DNA from 4 places in the Streptomyces sp. NPDC047061 genome. Region 1 is predicted to be linked to each of the others. Evidence: riboswitches for the same ligand, from Rfam matches in the RefSeq annotation. Region 1 holds a riboswitch; each other region holds the start of a gene.

What was found. A riboswitch is a leader RNA that binds a small molecule or an ion and turns the genes downstream of it on or off. The one in region 1 is predicted to bind cyclic di-AMP.
Positions count from the first base shown of each region.
Region 2: linked by a shared signal. The riboswitch ahead of ABZ887_RS04390 (transglycosylase SLT domain-containing protein) and the one ahead of ABZ887_RS19260 (LysM peptidoglycan-binding domain-containing M23 family metallopeptidase) in region 1 are both predicted to bind cyclic di-AMP.
Region 3: linked by a shared signal. The riboswitch ahead of ABZ887_RS05475 (NlpC/P60 family protein) and the one ahead of ABZ887_RS19260 (LysM peptidoglycan-binding domain-containing M23 family metallopeptidase) in region 1 are both predicted to bind cyclic di-AMP.
Region 4: linked by a shared signal. The riboswitch ahead of ABZ887_RS44245 (M23 family metallopeptidase) and the one ahead of ABZ887_RS19260 (LysM peptidoglycan-binding domain-containing M23 family metallopeptidase) in region 1 are both predicted to bind cyclic di-AMP.

Region 1 covers NZ_JBEYVI010000012.1:62,038-66,317, forward strand. Annotated here, with positions in the region: gene ABZ887_RS19255 (alpha-galactosidase) at 1-1,679, shown strand, start outside; cyclic di-AMP (ydaO/yuaA leader) riboswitch at 1,994-2,154, shown strand; gene ABZ887_RS19260 (LysM peptidoglycan-binding domain-containing M23 family metallopeptidase) at 2,159-3,097, shown strand; gene ABZ887_RS19265 (SGNH/GDSL hydrolase family protein) at 3,349-4,134, shown strand; gene ABZ887_RS19270 (TetR family transcriptional regulator C-terminal domain-containing protein) at 4,194-4,280, opposite strand, start outside.
Region 2 covers NZ_JBEYVI010000002.1:216,639-220,918, forward strand. Annotated here, with positions in the region: gene ABZ887_RS04375 (FAD-dependent oxidoreductase) at 1-235, shown strand, start outside; gene ABZ887_RS04380 (hypothetical protein) at 253-606, opposite strand; gene ABZ887_RS04385 (HAD family hydrolase) at 755-1,561, shown strand; gene ABZ887_RS04390 (transglycosylase SLT domain-containing protein) at 1,582-2,070, opposite strand; cyclic di-AMP (ydaO/yuaA leader) riboswitch at 2,075-2,271, opposite strand; gene ABZ887_RS04395 (polyprenyl synthetase family protein) at 3,216-4,226, shown strand.
Region 3 covers NZ_JBEYVI010000002.1:431,705-435,984, reverse strand. Annotated here, with positions in the region: gene pcrA (DNA helicase PcrA) at 1-1,703, opposite strand, end outside; cyclic di-AMP (ydaO/yuaA leader) riboswitch at 2,017-2,189, shown strand; gene ABZ887_RS05475 (NlpC/P60 family protein) at 2,198-3,343, shown strand; partial or broken gene ABZ887_RS05470 (tellurite resistance/C4-dicarboxylate transporter family protein) at 3,625-4,280, shown strand, end outside.
Region 4 covers NZ_JBEYVI010000051.1:54,372-58,651, reverse strand. Annotated here, with positions in the region: gene ABZ887_RS44250 (GntR family transcriptional regulator) at 196-891, opposite strand; gene ABZ887_RS44245 (M23 family metallopeptidase) at 1,217-1,972, opposite strand; cyclic di-AMP (ydaO/yuaA leader) riboswitch at 1,985-2,148, opposite strand; gene ABZ887_RS44240 (pitrilysin family protein) at 2,340-3,728, opposite strand; gene ABZ887_RS44235 (pitrilysin family protein) at 3,725-4,280, opposite strand, start outside.

The sequences.
Region 1 (4,280 bases):
CCGTCGGCAACGAGGGGCACGCGCGCGTGGAGCTGCTGCGCGCCGACCCCGCCGCCTGGACACTGCCCGACCGCGAGGGCTGGCGGCTCTCCCAGCTGCACGGCCGCTGGGCCGCCGAGTCCCGCCTCACCAGCGCCCCGCTCACCTACGGCGAGAAGGTCATCGGCAGCCGCCGCGGCCACACCAGCCACCAGCACCTGCCCTGGGTCGCCCTCGACACCGACGCCACCGAGGAGCGCGGCGAGGTCTGGGGCTGCGCCCTCGGCTGGTCCGGCTCCTGGCGGATCGCCGTCGCCCAACTCCCGGACGCGCGGGTGCAGATCACCGGCGGCGCCGGCTACGACGACTCGGGCCTGCTGATGCTGGCCGAGGGCGAGTCGTACACCAGTCCGGTCTTCGCGGGCCTGTGGACCGACGGCGGCTTCGGCGGGGCGAGCCGTGCCTGGCACGCCTACCAGCGGGCGTACATCATCCCGGACGCCGACCGGGACCGGCCCGTGCTGTTCAACTCCTGGGAGGCCACGACCTTCGACATCTCCGAGGAGCAGCAGGCCACCCTCGCCCGGCGGGCGGCCGCGATCGGCATCGAGCTGTTCGTGGTGGACGACGGCTGGTTCGGCAAGCGCACCAGCGACCGTGCCGGCCTCGGCGACTGGACACCCAACCTCGACCGCTTCCCCAAGGGCCTCAAGCCGCTCGCCGACTACGTGCACGCCCTCGGCATGCAGTTCGGCATCTGGGTCGAGCCGGAGATGGTGAACCCGGACAGCGACCTGTACCGCGCGCACCCCGACTGGGTGCAGTACCAGGAAGGGCGAAAGCGGACAGAACTGCGCAACCAGCTCGTCCTCAACCTGGCCCGCGAGGACGTCCGGGAGTACCTCTGGGAGCAGCTCGACACGCTGCTGTCCAGCGCCCCGATCGACTACGTCAAATGGGACTTCAACCGCTGCTTCACCGACGCGGGCTGGCCCGGCGAGCCCTACCCGCAGCGCCTGTGGGTCGACCACGTCCGCGGGCTGTACGCCCTCCTCGACCGGATCCGCGCGGCCCACCCCGACGTCGCCATCGAGTCCTGCTCCGGCGGTGGCGGGCGGATCGACCTCGGCATCATGAGCCGCACCGACGAGGTGTGGACCTCCGACAACACCGACCCACTGGACCGGCTCGCCATCCAGCACGGCTTCAGCCAGATCCACCCCGCCCGGGTGATGTCCGCCTGGGTCACCGACAGCCCGAACCACCAGCTCAACGGCCGGGTCAGCAGTCTGCGTTTCCGCTTCGTCAGCTCGATGGCGGGGGCGCTCGGGGTCGGCGGCGACCTCTCGCAGTGGACCGAGGAGGAGCTCGCCGAGGCCGGGCGCTGGGTGGAGCTCTACAAGGAGATCCGGCCCCTCGTGCAGCGCGGCGACCAGTTCCGGCTGCGGCCGCCGGCCGGCGGGCTCAGCGCGGTGCAGTACACGCTCGGCGACGAGACCGTCGTCCTCGCCTGGCTGCAGGCCCAGAGCTACGGCGAGCCGGCGCCGGCGCTGCGACTGCAGGGCCTCGATCCCACGGAATCGTACGAATGCCGCGAAACGGGCGAAGTGTACCGAGGTGCCGTTCTGTTGCATCACGGGCTGCACGCCGGGCTGAAGGGCGACCTGGATGCGTCGGTCATCCGGCTCCGCCGGATCTGACACATCTAACCCATCTGTCCGAATTGGCGCCTTCATTACAACTCGCTCTGGAATAAGGGGACGTGGTGTGACGTGCGTGAGGAGCGTCATATTCGTGACCGTCCGTCGCGCGTCATGTTCACGTAATTGCGGTGCTTTCCAAGAAGGTTGGAAAACCGAAAGGACCGGAATTCACGGAGGGTGACGGGGATTTCCGGTAACGGATCAAGTGAAACCCGGACAGGCGGAACCGGCCGCTTGTCCGCGTCCGTCTCACTCGCTTACGTTCGCCACACATCCGGTCGGAACGCCGAATCCTGCCGCCGCCCGGAGTCCCCACACACTCACCCGTGCCCGGCAGGAGCGGGGGACCCACCAGGTACGACCGCCTGTTCCGGTTCCCGGGACGGCCAGGGGTGCAGTCACGTCTTCCCGCGTGGCCGGGCAGCTCCAGCCCGAACCCGACAGCTCACCTCGCAGGCGCCGGAGAGGAATGCGCCATGCCCGCGAAGGGTAAGCACCGCCGCCCCAAGTCCCAGCGTCTCACCCGCTCGATGGCCGTCGCCGGAACCGGTGGCGCCGCCCTGGCGCTGCCGCTCATGGGGGCCACCGGCGCCCACGCGGCCACCTCGCAGTCCGTTTCCGAAAAGGCCACGCAGTCGCTTCCCACGGTCGAGAAGACCGCGGTGAAGAAGACGGCCGCGAAGAATTCCGCCGCGCATTCCGCGCACCGCGTCTACACCGTGGTGCCCGGCGACTGTCTCGCGAAGATCGCCCGCGAGCACGACGTCCGCGGCGGCTGGCACCGGCTCTACGCCGACAACCGGGAGGCCGTCGGCGACAACCCCTCGCTGATCCACCCGGGCCTCGAGCTCGCGCTCGGCGGCCGGCACGCCGCGACGACGGACACCGCGGACTCCGGCTCCCGTTCCGAGGCGCCCTCGAACTCGCCGTCGTCCACCTCGCCGTCGTCCACCTCATCCTCGGCTTCCTCGGCCTCCGCGTCGGACGGCTCGGTGACGAGTGCCTCCGGCTTCGCCCTTCCGGTCACCGGTGCCACCGTCGGCACCGGCTACCACGTCGCCGGCGGCATGTGGTCCAGCGGGTACCACACGGGCGTCGACTTCGTCGTCCCGACCGGCACCCCGGTCAAGGCCGTCGGCACGGGCACGGTCGTCACGGCAGGCTGGGGCGGCTCCTACGGCAACCAGGTCGTCGTCCGGCTCGCCGACGGCTACTACGCGCAGTACGGCCACCTCTCCGCCCTCTCCGTCTCGGTCGGCCAGACCGTGACCGCGGGTCAGCAGATCGGCCTCTCCGGCGCGACCGGCAACGTCACCGGCCCGCACCTCCACTTCGAGATCCGCACCACCCCCGACTACGGCTCGGACGTGGACCCGGTCGCCTACCTCCGCTCGAAGGGCCTCGCCGTCGGCTGACCCGGCGCGCACCGGTCCGACACACACTCCGAAGGCCGGACCCCCGATCCCCGGGTCCGGCCTTCGGTGTTTCCATGTCCGGTGATCGACACGTCAACGCCGCTGATCAGAGACTTATTCCAAGCTTGGCAAAGTATTTAAAAGTGTCTTATCTCACCGAACGTCAACCCCTTATTACGGTCGCGTAGGTCACAGTCGAAGGTGAATCATGGTCCGATGTGGGAGACGATTCGAAGAGTGACAATGCATCAGTGATCGGGTCGTACGCGGCGGTGGGGGACAGCTTCACCGAGGGCGTCGGCGACCCCGGCCCCGACGGGGCGTTCGTCGGCTGGGCCGACCGGTTCGCGGTACTGCTGTCGGACCGACGGCCCGAGGGCGACTTCGAGTACACCAACCTTGCCGTGCGCGGGAAACTGCTCGACCAGATCGTGGCGGACCAGGTGCCGCAGGCCCTGGCACTCGCCCCGGATCTGGTCTCCTTCTGCGCGGGCGGCAACGACATCATCCGCCCCGGCACCGACCCCGACGAGGTGGCCGAGCGGTTCGAGCGGGCCGTGGCCCAGCTGACCGAGGCCATCGGCACAGTCCTGGTGACCACCGGGTTCGACACCCGGGGCGTCCCCGTCCTCAAGCATCTGCGCGGCAAGATCGCCACGTACAACGGGCACGTCCGGGCCATCGCCGACCGGTACGGCTGCCCGGTCCTGGACCTGTGGTCCCTGAAGACCGTGCAGGACCGCCGGGCCTGGGACGGCGACCGCCTGCATCTCTCGGCCGACGGGCACACGCGCGTGGCGCTGCGCGCCGGCCAGGTGCTCGGCGTCGAGGTACCGGCCGACCCTGACCAGCCGTGGCCGCCGCTGCCGCCCCGCGGCACCCTGGAGGTCCGCCGCGACGACGTGCACTGGGCCCGCGAGTACCTGGTCCCCTGGATCGGGCGCCGGCTGCGCGGCGAGTCCTCCGGCGACCACGTGACGGCCAAGGGGGCGCTCTCCCCGGACGACATCAAGATGCGGATCGCTTCCGTGGCTTGAGGCGGCACCGGCGGGTAAGGGGTGGCCTCCTTGCGGGCCGCCCCTTACTTCTCCGCCGCTTACTTCTCCTCCGGTTGCTTCTCCTCCGACAGGCCCAGTTCGCGCGCCAGGGCCTCGTCGACCCACTCCTGCGCCCGGGCGCGGGG
Region 2 (4,280 bases), on a different contig from region 1:
CGGCTACCACGTGGACATCGCAGCGATGGACTTCCTCGGCCCCGGGCTGTGTACCCGCGTCGCGGTCAGCCGCGGTGCCCCGAGACTCGGCGCCGGATACGTCTCCTCCGTGCCCGGCCTCTACTTCACAGGGCTCCCGGCGGCGGCGTCCTACGGCCCGGTCATGCGGTTCGTGTGCGGCACGGAGTTCGCCTCACCGCGCCTGGCCGGCCACCTGGCGGCGGCCCACGCCTGACACCCCGGGCCGGACCGTCACCCGGCCCCGAGGGCCGACGCGAACCCCGGGCTCGCCGAACGTGCGCGCTCGCCGAACGTGCGCGCCCGCCGGACATGCGTGCCCGCCGGACGCCCGCGCCGGCCGGACATACGCGTCGGCCGCACGCACGTGTCGCCGAAATGCCGCCCCAACAGCTCGCGCCCCGCGTCCAGTTCGGCGGCGTCGCCGTCCCCGTCGAACCAGAGTCCGAGCCGCCGGACAACCTCGGCGCACAGTGCCCCGCCGACCGGGTCCTCGGGGCGTCTTTCGGCCTCGTACCGGCTCTCCGTGTTGTCGTCGATCGCCACATATGGTCCGCGGCCGTCGTCGTCCACCCGCCCGCCCGTCACCGCCGGCACCCCGTCGGATCAGTGCGACCGGCTCAGCGAAAACGTAACGCCCGCCACCGACGACGGCCCCATCACGGAGGCGGCGGGCGCCACTTGAGGCCGAAACGAGCAGTGAGTCCCAGGGGCGTGCTGTCCGTATTCTCTGATCATGGTCGCACCCTCCCCGTACTCACTGATCGCCACCGACCTGGACGGCACGCTGCTGCGCGACGACGACACCCTCTCGGAACGGTCGCTCGCCGCGCTCGCGCGGGCCGGCCGGGCGGGTGCCCGGCATCTCGTGGTGACCGGCCGCCCCGCGCCGAGAGTGCGCCCGCTCCTCGACGACCTGGGCTGCACGGGACTCGCGGTCTGCGGGCAGGGCGCGCAGGTGTACGACGCCGGCGCGGACCGGCTGCTGTGGTCGGTCACCCTGGACCGGGAACTGGCGGAGACCGCGCTCGGCAAGATCGAGGCCGAGGTGGGCCAGGTGTACGCGGCGGTCGACCAGGACGGCGTGGACGGGCTCACGCTCATCGAGCCGGGCTATCTGATGCCCCACCCCACGCTGCCCGCGCTGCGCGTCGCCCGCCGTGACGACCTGTGGTGCGCGCCCATCAGCAAGGTGCTGCTGCGCCACCACACCCTGTCCGACGACGAACTGGCGGCGACCGCCCGCTCGGTGGTCGGTTCGCTGGCGACGGTCACGATGTCGGGGCCGGGGACCGTCGAACTCCAGCCCTGCGGGGTGACCAAGGCGACCGGGCTCGCGCTGGCCGCCGGCCATCTGGGGCTGAGCCCCGGACAGGCCATCGCCTTCGGGGACATGCCCAACGACATCCCGATGTTCGAGTGGGCGGCCCACGGGGTGGCGATGGCCAACGCGCACCCCGAACTCAAGGCGCTGGCCGACGAGATCACCGCGTCGAACGAGGACGACGGCATCGCCGTCGTCCTCGAAAGACTCTTCGACTGACGCGCGGGACGTCGGTCGGGTCAGTACGCGCCGTGGACGTTGTCGATCGAGCCGTACCGCGCGGCGGCGTAGTTGCAGGCGGCGGTGATGTTCGCGACCGGGTCGTAGATGTCGAACGACGTGCCGTCCACGTGGTAGGCCTTGAACGTCGGGTCGATGACCTGGAGCAGGCCCTTGGACGGGATGCCCTTGGCCGCGTTGGAGTCCCAGAGGTTGATGGCCCGCGGGTTGCCGGAGGACTCCCGCATCAGGTTGCGGTAGATGCCGTTGTAGGTGCCCGGGATGCGCTTCTCCCGCATGATCGCGAGCGACTCGCGGATCCAGCCGTCGAGGTTGTTCGGGTACCCGGCGAGGGTGGTCGAGGCCGTCGTGGTGGAGGACCCGGCGGCGGAGGCGGCGGTCGCCCCGATGAGCGGGAGGGCGAGAACGGCGGCGCCGGTACCGGCGACGACGAGCGTGCGGATGATGCGGTTACGGCGGGGAGTGCGGTGCTGGGCGGCAGCAGACATGGCGTTTTCCTCTCCGTCGCCTGCGAGGTGAGCTGTCGGGTTCGGGCCCGGGGAGTGCCCGGCCGCACCGCCCGAAGGTGATGCGACTTAACCCCTAGCCGTTCCGGAGCGACGTCCGTCCGCTGACGTCGGCCGCCCGGTCCGGCGACTTACCTGGATCCCCCGCTCCTGCCGTGCGAATGAACTCGTCGATGGGTTACGACGGGCGGCGGCAGGATTCGGCGTCCGCCCGGCGAGCGGGAACGTATGCGAGGGCACATGTCAGGAACAAGTACCTGATGCGCACAACACACCGATTGACCTTTTACTGAGGTGTATGGGGTACTTGATCCTTTGCGTTTGCCAACCCTCAACTGGCCTGCGGGCGAAGGGGAAGGAGGGGCGTGGCGGGCCTTGCGTCACTCGGGCCCGCGTGACCTACTTCACGAAAGAGCAATAACGGCAAATCGGGCACCAGGGATTCCTGGAATCCACCTTTTTCCTGGTTCGACGGAAAGGCGGCACGCTTCCATTCGCGTGGATTGCCCGACCTGGAGGTGGTGGAATGGGTGCTAATGCAGTGATTTCAATGATTAGTCCGAATTGTCTGATTAGGTACTTCTCTGGCGCGCCCTCCGTCAACCTCGGCGGCTCCCGGTGCGTGTGCGTGTGCGTGCCACTGACCCGCCCGGGGTGGGAAGTTGGGCGCGCGCGTGAAGGAATGTGGCTCGAGGGATGCGGAGGCCGCCGTGCGTGGTCGCGTGAAGGAAGGGTGCGCAGGTGTGCACGAGGCGCCGCCGTTCGGGCGCCGGGTGTCCCCGGCGGGGCCGGCGGGTCGCGGGTGGGGTGCGCCCGGGCAGGTGACTTCGGCCGGGGGAGCCGGGGCCGTTTCCGGGCGCTGCTCAGGTGGAAGGTCTGCCGCCGGTGGGGGACACGGCATGTATCCCGGTTCGGGACAAGCGCCCGCACTTCCTGTTAAGTCAGTGGATGTCAGGTCGTATCGGCTGATCAAAAACATAACGGTCGTGATCCGATAGCGCCCGGGGTGTAACCGTGGGCGCTATCGGTGATCGAAACCCGACCGGATACGCTGACTTGAGTGAGGGCAGCGACCTATCGACAAACCGCGTAATCGCCAGTAGACACCAGCAGACAGGAGACCCCTCGTGACCGTCGTCGGGCCGTTCGGGCTGAGCGTGCGGGACCAGGCTCTGGAAGCCGATGTCCAGGCCGGATTGACGGCTGTCGAGGAAGGCTTGCTAGAAGCCACCAAGAGCGAGGTCCCGTTCATCACGGAGGCCGCGCAGCACCTCGTGCGGGCCGGAGGCAAGCGGTTCCGCCCGCTGCTGGTGATGCTCGCCGCGCAGTTCGGCGACCCCTACGCGCCCGGTGTCGTGCCGTCGGCCGTCGTCGTCGAGCTCACCCACCTGGCCACGCTGTACCACGACGACGTCATGGACGAGGCGGCCGTACGACGCGGTGTCGACAGCGCCAACACCCGCTGGGGCAACTCGCTCGCGGTCCTCACCGGCGACTTCCTCTTCGCCCGCGCCTCCCAGATCCTCGCCGACCTCGGCCCCGAGGCGGTCCGGGTCCAGGCCCTCGCGTTCGAACGGCTGGTGACCGGTCAGATCCTGGAGACGGCCGGTCCGTCGGACGGCCGTGACCCGGTCGACCACTACCTCGACGTGCTCAGCGGCAAGACCGGCTCGCTGGTCGCCGTCTCCTGCCGCTTCGGCGCGATGCTGTCCGGTGCCGACGAGACGGTCGTCGACGTCCTCACCCAGTACGGCGAACGGCTCGGAGTCGCCTTCCAGCTCGCCGACGACGTCCTGGACATCGCCTCCGACTCCCACGAGTCCGGGAAGACCCCGGGGACCGACCTCCGCGAGGGCGTGCCCACACTTCCGGTGCTGCGGCTGCGGGAGCTGGCCGCCCGGTCGGGGCTGGCCGAGGACGTCGCCCTGTGCGAGCTGCTGGACTCCGACCTCACGGACGACGCACGGCACGCGGAGGCCCTGGCGGCGCTGCGTGCGCATCCGGCTCTGGAGCTGGCCCGCCGGGACGCGGTCCGGTACGCGGAGGAGGCGCGGGCCGCGCTGGCTCCGCTGCCGGAGTGCGACCCGAAGGCCGCGCTGGTGGAGCTGTGCGACGCGGTGGTGCACCGAGCCGGATGATCCGGCGTGTGACCCAGGTCACATAATTGGACTGAGTCCAATCCAGGACGGGTT
Region 3 (4,280 bases), on a different contig from region 1:
GCCTCCAGGACGGTGGCGGGTCCGGCGCCGGACTCCACGACCGTACGGAGGTCCTCCATCAGCGTGTTGAACCGCTTGACCGCGTTCGTCGACCGGGCGGCCATGCCGTACGCCTCGTCGACGCGCTTGAGCGCCTGCGGGAAGCTGATCTTCTCGCGCTGGGCGAGGGCGTCGATCATCGCCTCCGCGCGGTCGCCGATACCGCGCTTGGGAACGTTGAGGATCCGCCGGAGCGGGACGGAGTCCTCCGGGTTGGCCAGCACCCGCAGGTAGGCCAGGACGTCCCGGACCTCCTTGCGCTCGTAGAAGCGGACGCCGCCGACGACCTTGTAGGGCAGGCCGACGCGGATGAAGATCTCCTCGAAGACACGGGACTGCGCGTTGGTGCGGTAGAAGACGGCGACGTCGCCGGCCTTCGCCTCGCCCGCGTCGGTCAGACGGTCTATCTCCTCGGCGACGAACTGGGCCTCGTCGTGCTCGGTGTCGGCGACGTAGCCGGTGATCTGCGCGCCCGCGCCCGCGTTGGTCCACAGGTTCTTCGGGCGGCGGGACTCGTTGCGCTCGATGACCGCGTTGGCGGCGCTCAGGATCGTCTGCGTGGAGCGGTAGTTCTGTTCGAGGAGGATCGTCGTCGCGTTCGGGTAGTCCTCCTCGAACTGGAGGATGTTGCGGATCGTCGCACCCCGGAAGGCGTAGATCGACTGGTCGGCGTCACCGACGACGCAGAGTTCGGCGGGGGGCAGGTCGTGCCCGCCGGGCGGGGTGTCGGCGCCGTCGGCTCGCGTGCCCGTGCCGGTGCCGACGAGCTCGCGCACCAGGGCGTACTGGGCGTGGTTGGTGTCCTGGTACTCGTCGACCAGGACGTGCCGGAAGCGGCGGCGGTAGTGCTCGGCGACGTCCGGGAAGGCGCGCAGCAGGTTGACCGTCGTCATGATCAGGTCGTCGAAGTCGAGGGCGTTCGCCTCGCGCAGCCGCGACTGGTACATGGCGTAGGCCTGGGCGAGGGTCTTCTCGAATCCGTCGGTGGCCTGGGCGGCGAAGTCCTCCTCGTCGATCAGCTCGTTCTTCAGGTTGCTGATCTTGGCGCTGAAGGACTTGGGCGGGTAGCGCTTGGGGTCCAGGTCCAGGTCCCGGCAGACCAGGGCCATCAGGCGCTTGGAGTCGGCCGCGTCGTAGATCGAGAAGGAGGAGGTGAAGCCGAGCTTCTTGCTCTCCCTCCGGAGGATCCGGACACAGGCGCTGTGGAAGGTCATCACCCACATCGCGTGGGCGCGCGGGCCGACGAGGTGCTCGACCCGCTCCTTCATCTCGCCCGCGGCCTTGTTGGTGAAGGTGATCGCGAGGATCTGGCCCGGGTGCACCTGGCGCGCGCCGAGCAGGTGGGCGATGCGGTGGGTGAGTACCCGGGTCTTGCCGGAACCGGCGCCGGCCACGATGAGCAGCGGCGAGCCGGCGTGCACGACGGCCGCCCGCTGGTTCTCGTTCAGCCCGTCCAGGAGCGCGGCCGGGTCCAGGGCCGGGCGGGCGGCGCCGTCGCGGTAGTAGGCGTCCCGGTCCGGGGGCACGTCGAACTTCCCGCCGAACAGATCGTCCGGAATCGACTCCGGAGCGTGCTCGTCCTCGGGCGGCGGCGGAGGTTCCTCGTCATGGCCGCGGGGGGCCTGGAGGCTCGCCAGGAAGCTGTCGTCAAAGAGGCTGCTCATCGCTCTCCGAGTCTAGGGCGCCCCACCGACAACCGGCCGCCGCCCCGGAAACTCGCCCGGGTGACCGAACAGATCCGCTCCGTCACGGCAGGCCGACGCACTCCACGGTGTCGCGGGCACCGACGGCGAACCACCACCCCCTTCCCCGACAAGTCGCCCATACCACCCCAGACAACCTTGCCTGAACCGGCCTCAACAACAAGGTCACGAAAATGTATCGGGCATATCGCACATCAAACTTCACAGAGGCCACACGAGTTGGTTAGCGTGCCAGGCAGGCCGTACGACCTCCACCGGCGAACATCGCCGGGCCGCACGGCCTCCGCCGAGTCCGGGGCGCCGCCGCGCATCCGGAGCCGGGGACCCACACCGATCCCGGGGTGAATCGGTCCCGACTCCCCTCCGGGGAGCGGACCGTAGGGCAACCCTTCCGAACCACCCGCCCGAACCCGACAGCTAACTCGGTAGGCGGAACATGGAAGGAGTCGCCTCCGTTGGCGTCGCACCGCAAGTCCCGGCCGTCAGGAATACGCGCGGCGGGCATACGCACCCCCGCGCTGGCCACCGCAGCCCTCACCTCCGTGGCCCTGCTCTCCCAGACGGCCGAGGCCGCACCCCCCGAGGACGGCAAGCCGAGCCTGGAGGAGGTCGAGAAGAAGGTCGACTCGCTCTACCGGCAGGCGGAGTCGGCGACCGAGAAGTACAACGCGGCCAAGGAACGGACCGGCAAACAGCGCAAGCAGGTCGACACCCTGCTCGACGACGTCGCCGAGCGCACGGACCGGCTGAACAAGGCGCGTGAGGAGCTGGGTTCGTTCGCCGCGGCCCAGTACCGGACCGGGACGAGCGTTTCCGACACGGCGACCTTCCTGCTCGCGGACAGTCCCCAGGACTACTTCGAGCAGGACCAGTTGATGAGCCGCCTGACCTCGCGTCAGAAGGACGCGGTCGACGACTACGTCACCCAGCAGTCCGCGACCATGAAGAAGCGCCAGGAGGCCGCCAAGAGCCTCGAGACGCTCACCGAGACGCAGGACGACCTCAAGACCGCCAAGACCACCGTCCAGACCAAGCTGGCCTCGGCGCGGGAGCTGCTGTCGCAGCTGACGGCCGCGGAGAAGGCCCGGCTGGCGGCGCTCGAGAAGCGGCAGGAGGAAGCGGCGGCCCGCAAGGCGGCGGAACTGGCGAAGCAGCAGGCCGCGGCCGCCGACCAGGGGACCTCGTCGTCCTCGACGTCGAGCGGCTCGTCCTCCGGCTCGTCCTCCGGCTCCTCCACCTACGCCACGAAGGCCGCCAAGGCGATCGCCTTCGCCCGCGCACAGATCGGCAAGCCGTACGTGTGGGGCGCCACCGGTCCCGGCTCCTACGACTGCTCCGGGCTCTCCCAGGCCGCCTGGAAGGCCGCGGGCGTCTCCCTGCCGCGCACCACCTACGACCAGGTGAACGCCGGCACCACCGTCTCCCTCGCCGACGCCCGACCCGGCGACCTGGTCTTCTTCTACGACGACGTCAGCCACGTCGGCATCTACATCGGGGACGGCATGATGATCCACGCCCCCAAGCCCGGCGCTTACGTCCGGGAGGAGTCGATCTACTACGGCGGCGAGTCGATCATCCACAGCGTGGTACGCCCGGCCTGACCCGATGGGGCGCCCACCACACCTCGGGCGCCCCCTGGCACTCCCCCGCACCTGATCGCACCTCGACGCGATCCGAGCACCGCCTCGCGCATCCGCCTCGCGCGCCCCCGGCCGCTTCCACGCATCCGCTCGCACCCCGTTCCCGCCGCCCCTTCCCGCCGCCCCTTCCGGCGCCGCTTCCCGCCGCCGCGGGGTTTTCGGGCCGCACGCGCGCGTGGCCCGTTCGTGCCGTGGCCGGCCCTCCCTAGCATCAGCGGCATGTCCGGTATTTCCCCCTCCCCGCCTGGTCGGCGTGGCGTCCGGCCGCGGCCGGGGCCGCTGTGATGGCCACCGGCATCATGTCGGTGGGGCTGCACCTGGCGGGGGCGGAGACCGTGTCCCGGGTGGCGCTGGTGCTTGCCTGCGTGATGTGGGCGGCGCTGGCCGCGGACTTCGTCGTACGGCTGGCGCTCGATCGCCGGCACTGGGCGGCGGAGGCGCGGACGCCTGGCGCGCTCACCGCCGTGGCGGCGACGACGGTGCTGGGACGGAGTTCTCGGCGCTCGGGTGGCAGCCCCTCGCCGAGGCCCTGCTGGCGCTGTCGGCGGTGCTGTGGCCGCCGCTGCTGGTCCTCGTCGTGCGGCACTGGAAGCCGAGGATGCCCGGCGCGGTGTTCCTGGCCTGTGTGGCCACGCAGGGCCTGGCCGTACTGGGAGCGACGCTGGCGGCGGCCGTGACGACGGCGTGGCTCGCCCACCTCTCGCTGGTCCTCTTCTGGCTGGGGCTGGCGATGTACGGGCTCGCCGTACCGCGGTTCGAGTGGCGGCAGATCGCCGAGGGGCCCGGTGACCAGTGGGTGGCGGGCGGCGCGCTCGCGATCTCGGCGCTGGCCGGGGCGAGGCTGCTGGCCGCCGACACCGCGCGACTGTACCTGTGGAACGACGACGACCGCGGTGTC
Region 4 (4,280 bases), on a different contig from region 1:
GACAGGCGCACATGACTTCACAACAGGGCCGCACACGGCTTTACGACGGCCCCGTCCCGGAGTTTGCGAGGCCCCGGCGCCCGGCTTTACCACGGGCGCACGAAAGAAGCGCGACGGCGAATTCCCGGCGCGCGTGAATTAGGGCAGCGAAAACAGACCCCGCCGAATAACATCTCTTTGTATACGGTGCGCGTGTTAATGCCGCAGGCCCGACATGTTTACGGGGTGTTGCGAAGTCCTCACACCGTTCGCCCGTTCGGTGGCGCCGGAGAACCGCAGCCGGTGGGAGACCGTCGAGCGCTCGGTGTGCAGCGCCGTGATCGCCCGGGCGCGCTCGGCGTCGCCGCGCGCCACCGCGTCCACGATGGCGCCGTGCTCCGTCCAGGACTCCACCGGGTTGGCGGGCGTCTCGACGCTGTACATCCAGGCGATCTTGTGCCGCAGCTGGGTGAGCGTCGAGGTCAGGGCGTGGCTGCCGGAGGCCTGCGCAAGGGTCTCGTGGAACCAGCCGCCCAGGGAGCGCAGGTCCTCGCTGTTCCCCCGCCTGGCCCGCTCCTGCCCCAGCCGCACCAGTCCGCGCAGCACCTTGAGGTGGGCCTCGGTGCGGCGCTGGGCGGCCCTGGAGGCGCCGAGCGGTTCCAGGAGCATGCGCATCTCCAGCAGGTCGGCGGCCTCCTGTTCGGTCGGTTCGGCGACGCACGCGCCCGCGTGCCGGCGCGTCACGACGAAGCCCTCGGCCTCCAGGGTGCGCAGGGCCTCACGGACGGGGACGCGCGAGACCCCGTAGCGGCGGGCCAGGAGTTCCTCGGTGAGCCGGCTGCCGCGCTCGTAGACACCCGCGACGATGTCGTCCCGGATCGCCGTGCATACCGAGTGCGCCGGAATACGCATGACCGACCTCCGCCTTAATCCCCGTGAAACGCCTCCAAGTGGCGCCCGTTCCGTGACTCTATTGCAATGAGCCGGAATTTCCGACGGCGGGCCGGAATCCAGGGATATATTTTGGACACCGGGTGCACGAAAACGACGAAAGCCCCGGCACAGGGGCCGGGGCTCCGGAAGATCTCACGGGTTGTCGTCGCCGCCCCTGAAGGGGCGCTGCGCGTGACGCCCCTGAAAGGGGCGCGGGGAACTGCGCGACCAGCCACGACGCACCCGCACCCGGCAAAGCGCGCTCGGTCCGTCGGTCTCGGCGCCGGACCCGCGTCCAGCTCCCTCAGACGTTCACGCCGTGCTTGCGGAGGTAGGCGACCGGGTCGACGTCGGAGCCGTAGTCCGGGGTGGTGCGGGCCTCGAAGTGAAGGTGCGGGCCGGTGGTGTTGCCGGTCGAACCGGAGAGGCCGATCTGCTGGCCGGGGGTGACCTTCTGGCCCACCGAGACGCCGATGGAGGAGAGGTGGCCGTACTGGGTGTACATGCCGTCGGCCATCTTGATGACGATCTCGTTGCCGTACGCCCCGCCCCAGCCGGTGGAGACGACCGTGCCGGTGCCGACGGCGTGCACGACCGTGCCGCCGGCGGCGTGGAAGTCGATGCCCGTGTGGGCGCCGGAGGACCACAGGGAGCCGCCGGTCTTGTAGCCGGTGGAGACGTAGGAGTCGCTGATCGGCGCGACGAAGGTGTTGAGGCGCTTGCGCTCGGCCGCGCGGGCCGCCCGCACCTCGGCCTCGTGCTCCTTCTTGGCCTCGGCGGCGGCCTCCTTGCGGGCGGCCTCCTCGGCGGCCTTGCGGTCGGCGGCGGCCTGCTGCGCCGCGGCCTGGGCGTCGATCTGCTCGACGACCGAGTCGCTGAGCGTGATGACCGGGGTGAGGCCGGTCTGCTCGACGGAGTTCTCGGCGGCGAGCGCCGGGGCGGCGGAGACGGTGCCGATGACACCGGTGGTGGTGAGGGCCGCGATACCGGCGGCCTGCGCGGTGGTGCGCTTCACCCGGCCGGGACGACGGTGCTTCCCGGAGGCGCACATGAACGCCATGTAGAGGCTGGTCCTTTCCTTCCCTCTCGCCTACCGGGTTAGCTGACGGGTTCGGAGCAGGAAGGTCTCCTACGGGCCCCCTCGCGACACGCGCGGGCGCCCGATTCACCCCAGGGACTGCGTGGGTCCCCGGCTCCCCTGGCTCGCGCCATGCGGGGACTCGGCGATGACTGTCCGGTGCCGCGGATGCGGCGCGGTGCCTGACGGACAGCCCGGAAGAACCTACGAGGCCGCTCTCCCCCCGCCCAAACGGAACGCGGTTTTTGTAGCGCATCCCACAGGGCAGACAGGCAACCTCCACCTCAATTCGGACATGCGAGAGCCCTGATGACCCGGCGGTCACCAGGGCTCTTCAGCCGCCTGTTCCCTACTCCGCGGCGACGACCGTGACTTCGCCGATGCCGAGGGCCTCGACGGGCTCCTTGATCTGCGCCGCGTCCCCGACGAGGACGGTCACCAGGCGGTCCACCGGGAAGGCGTTCACGACCGCCGCGGTGGCCTCCACGGTGCCGGTGGCGGCCAGTTGCCGGTACAGCGTGGCCTGGAAGTCGTCGGGCAGGTACTGCTCGACCTGGTCGGCCAGGGTGCCCGCGACGGCCGCCGCCGTCTCGTACTTGAGCGGCGCCACCCCGACGAGGTTCTGCACGGCCACGTCGCGCTCGGCGTCCGTGAGGCCGTCGGCGGCGAGCGTGCGCAGCACCGTCCACAGGTCCGACAGGGCCGGGCCGGTGTTCGGGGTGTCCACGGAGCCGCTGATGGCGAGCATCGAGACACCGGTGCCGTCCGGGGCGGACCGCAGGACCTGCCCGAAGGAGCGGACGCCGTAGGTGTAGCCCTTCTCCTCGCGCAGGACGCGGTCCAGGCGGGAGGTGAGGGTGCCGCCCAGGCAGTAGGTGCCGAGCACCTGGGCGGGCCAGACACGGTCGTGCCGGTCGGAACCGACGCGGCCGATGAGCAACTGGGTCTGGACGGCGCCCGGGCGGTCCACGATGACGACCCGGCCGGTGTCGTCGGCGGTCACGGACGGGACCGGGCGGGGCTGCCCGGTGGCGGCCCGCCAGGCGCCCAGGGTCTCGCCGAGCAGCTCGTCCAGGTCGATGCCGGTCAGGTCGCCGACGACGACCGCGGTGGCCGTGGCCGGGCGCACGTGCCGGTCGTAGAAGGCGCGGACGGCGGCCGCGTCGATCTTCTCGACGGTGTCCTCGGTGCCCTGGCGCGGGCGGGAGATCCGCGCGGTGGCCGGGAAGAGCTCCTTGTAGAGCTGCTTGGCGGCCCGGCGGCTGGGGTTGGCCAGCTCGTGCGGGATCTCGTCGAGGCGGTTGCGGACCAGCCGCTCGACCTCGCTGTCGGCGAAGGCGGGCGCCCTGAGCGCGTCGGACAGCAGCCCGAGGCCCTTGGCGAGCCGGGAGGCCGGGACCTCCAGGCTGATCCGGACGCCGGGGTGGTCGGCGTGCGCGTCGAGGGTGGCGCCGGCCCGCTCCAGCTCGGCGGCGTACTCCTCGGCGGAGTGCTTGTCGGTGCCCTCGGAGAAGGCGCGCGCCATGATGGTGGCGACGCCGTCCAGGCCGGCCGGCTCGGCGTCCAGGGGCGCGTCCAGGAGCACCTCGACGGCGACGACCTGCTGGCCCGGGCGGTGGCAGCGCAGCACGGTCAGGCCGTTGTCCAGGGTGCCGCGCTCCGGGGCGGGGAAGGCCCAGGGCTTGGCCTCGCCCGGCTGTGGCTGGGGGTGGAAGTCCATGGTGGCGAGCTCGGTCACTTGGCCGTCTCCTCGTTCTCGTTGCCGGCCTCTACGGTGGCTTCCTGCTCGGGGTCCTCGCCGCGGCCCGCCTCCTGGGTGTGCTCGGCGGACTCCGCGGACAGCGGCTCGTAGACGAGCACCGCGCGGTTGTCGGGACGCAGCCGGGCCTTGGCCACCTCCTGGACCTCCTCGGCGGTGACCGTCAGGACGCGCTGGACGGCGGTCAGGGCGAGCTGCGGGTCGCCGAACAGGACGGCGAAGCGGCACAGTTCGTCCGCGCGGCCCGCGACGGTGCCCAGCCGGTCCAGCCACTCGCGCTCCAACTGGGCCTGGGCGCGCTCCATTTCCTCGGGCGTCGGGCCCTCCTCGGCGAACCGGGCGAGCTCCTCGTCGATGGCGGTCTCGATGACCGGCACCTCGACGTCACCGGAGGTCTTCACGTCGAGCCAGCCCAGGGAGGGCGCCCCGGCCAGCCGCAGCAGGCCGAAGCCGGCGGCGACGGCCGTACGGTCGCGACGTACCAGGCGGTTGTAGAGGCGGGAGGACTCGCCGCCGCCGAGGACGGTGAGC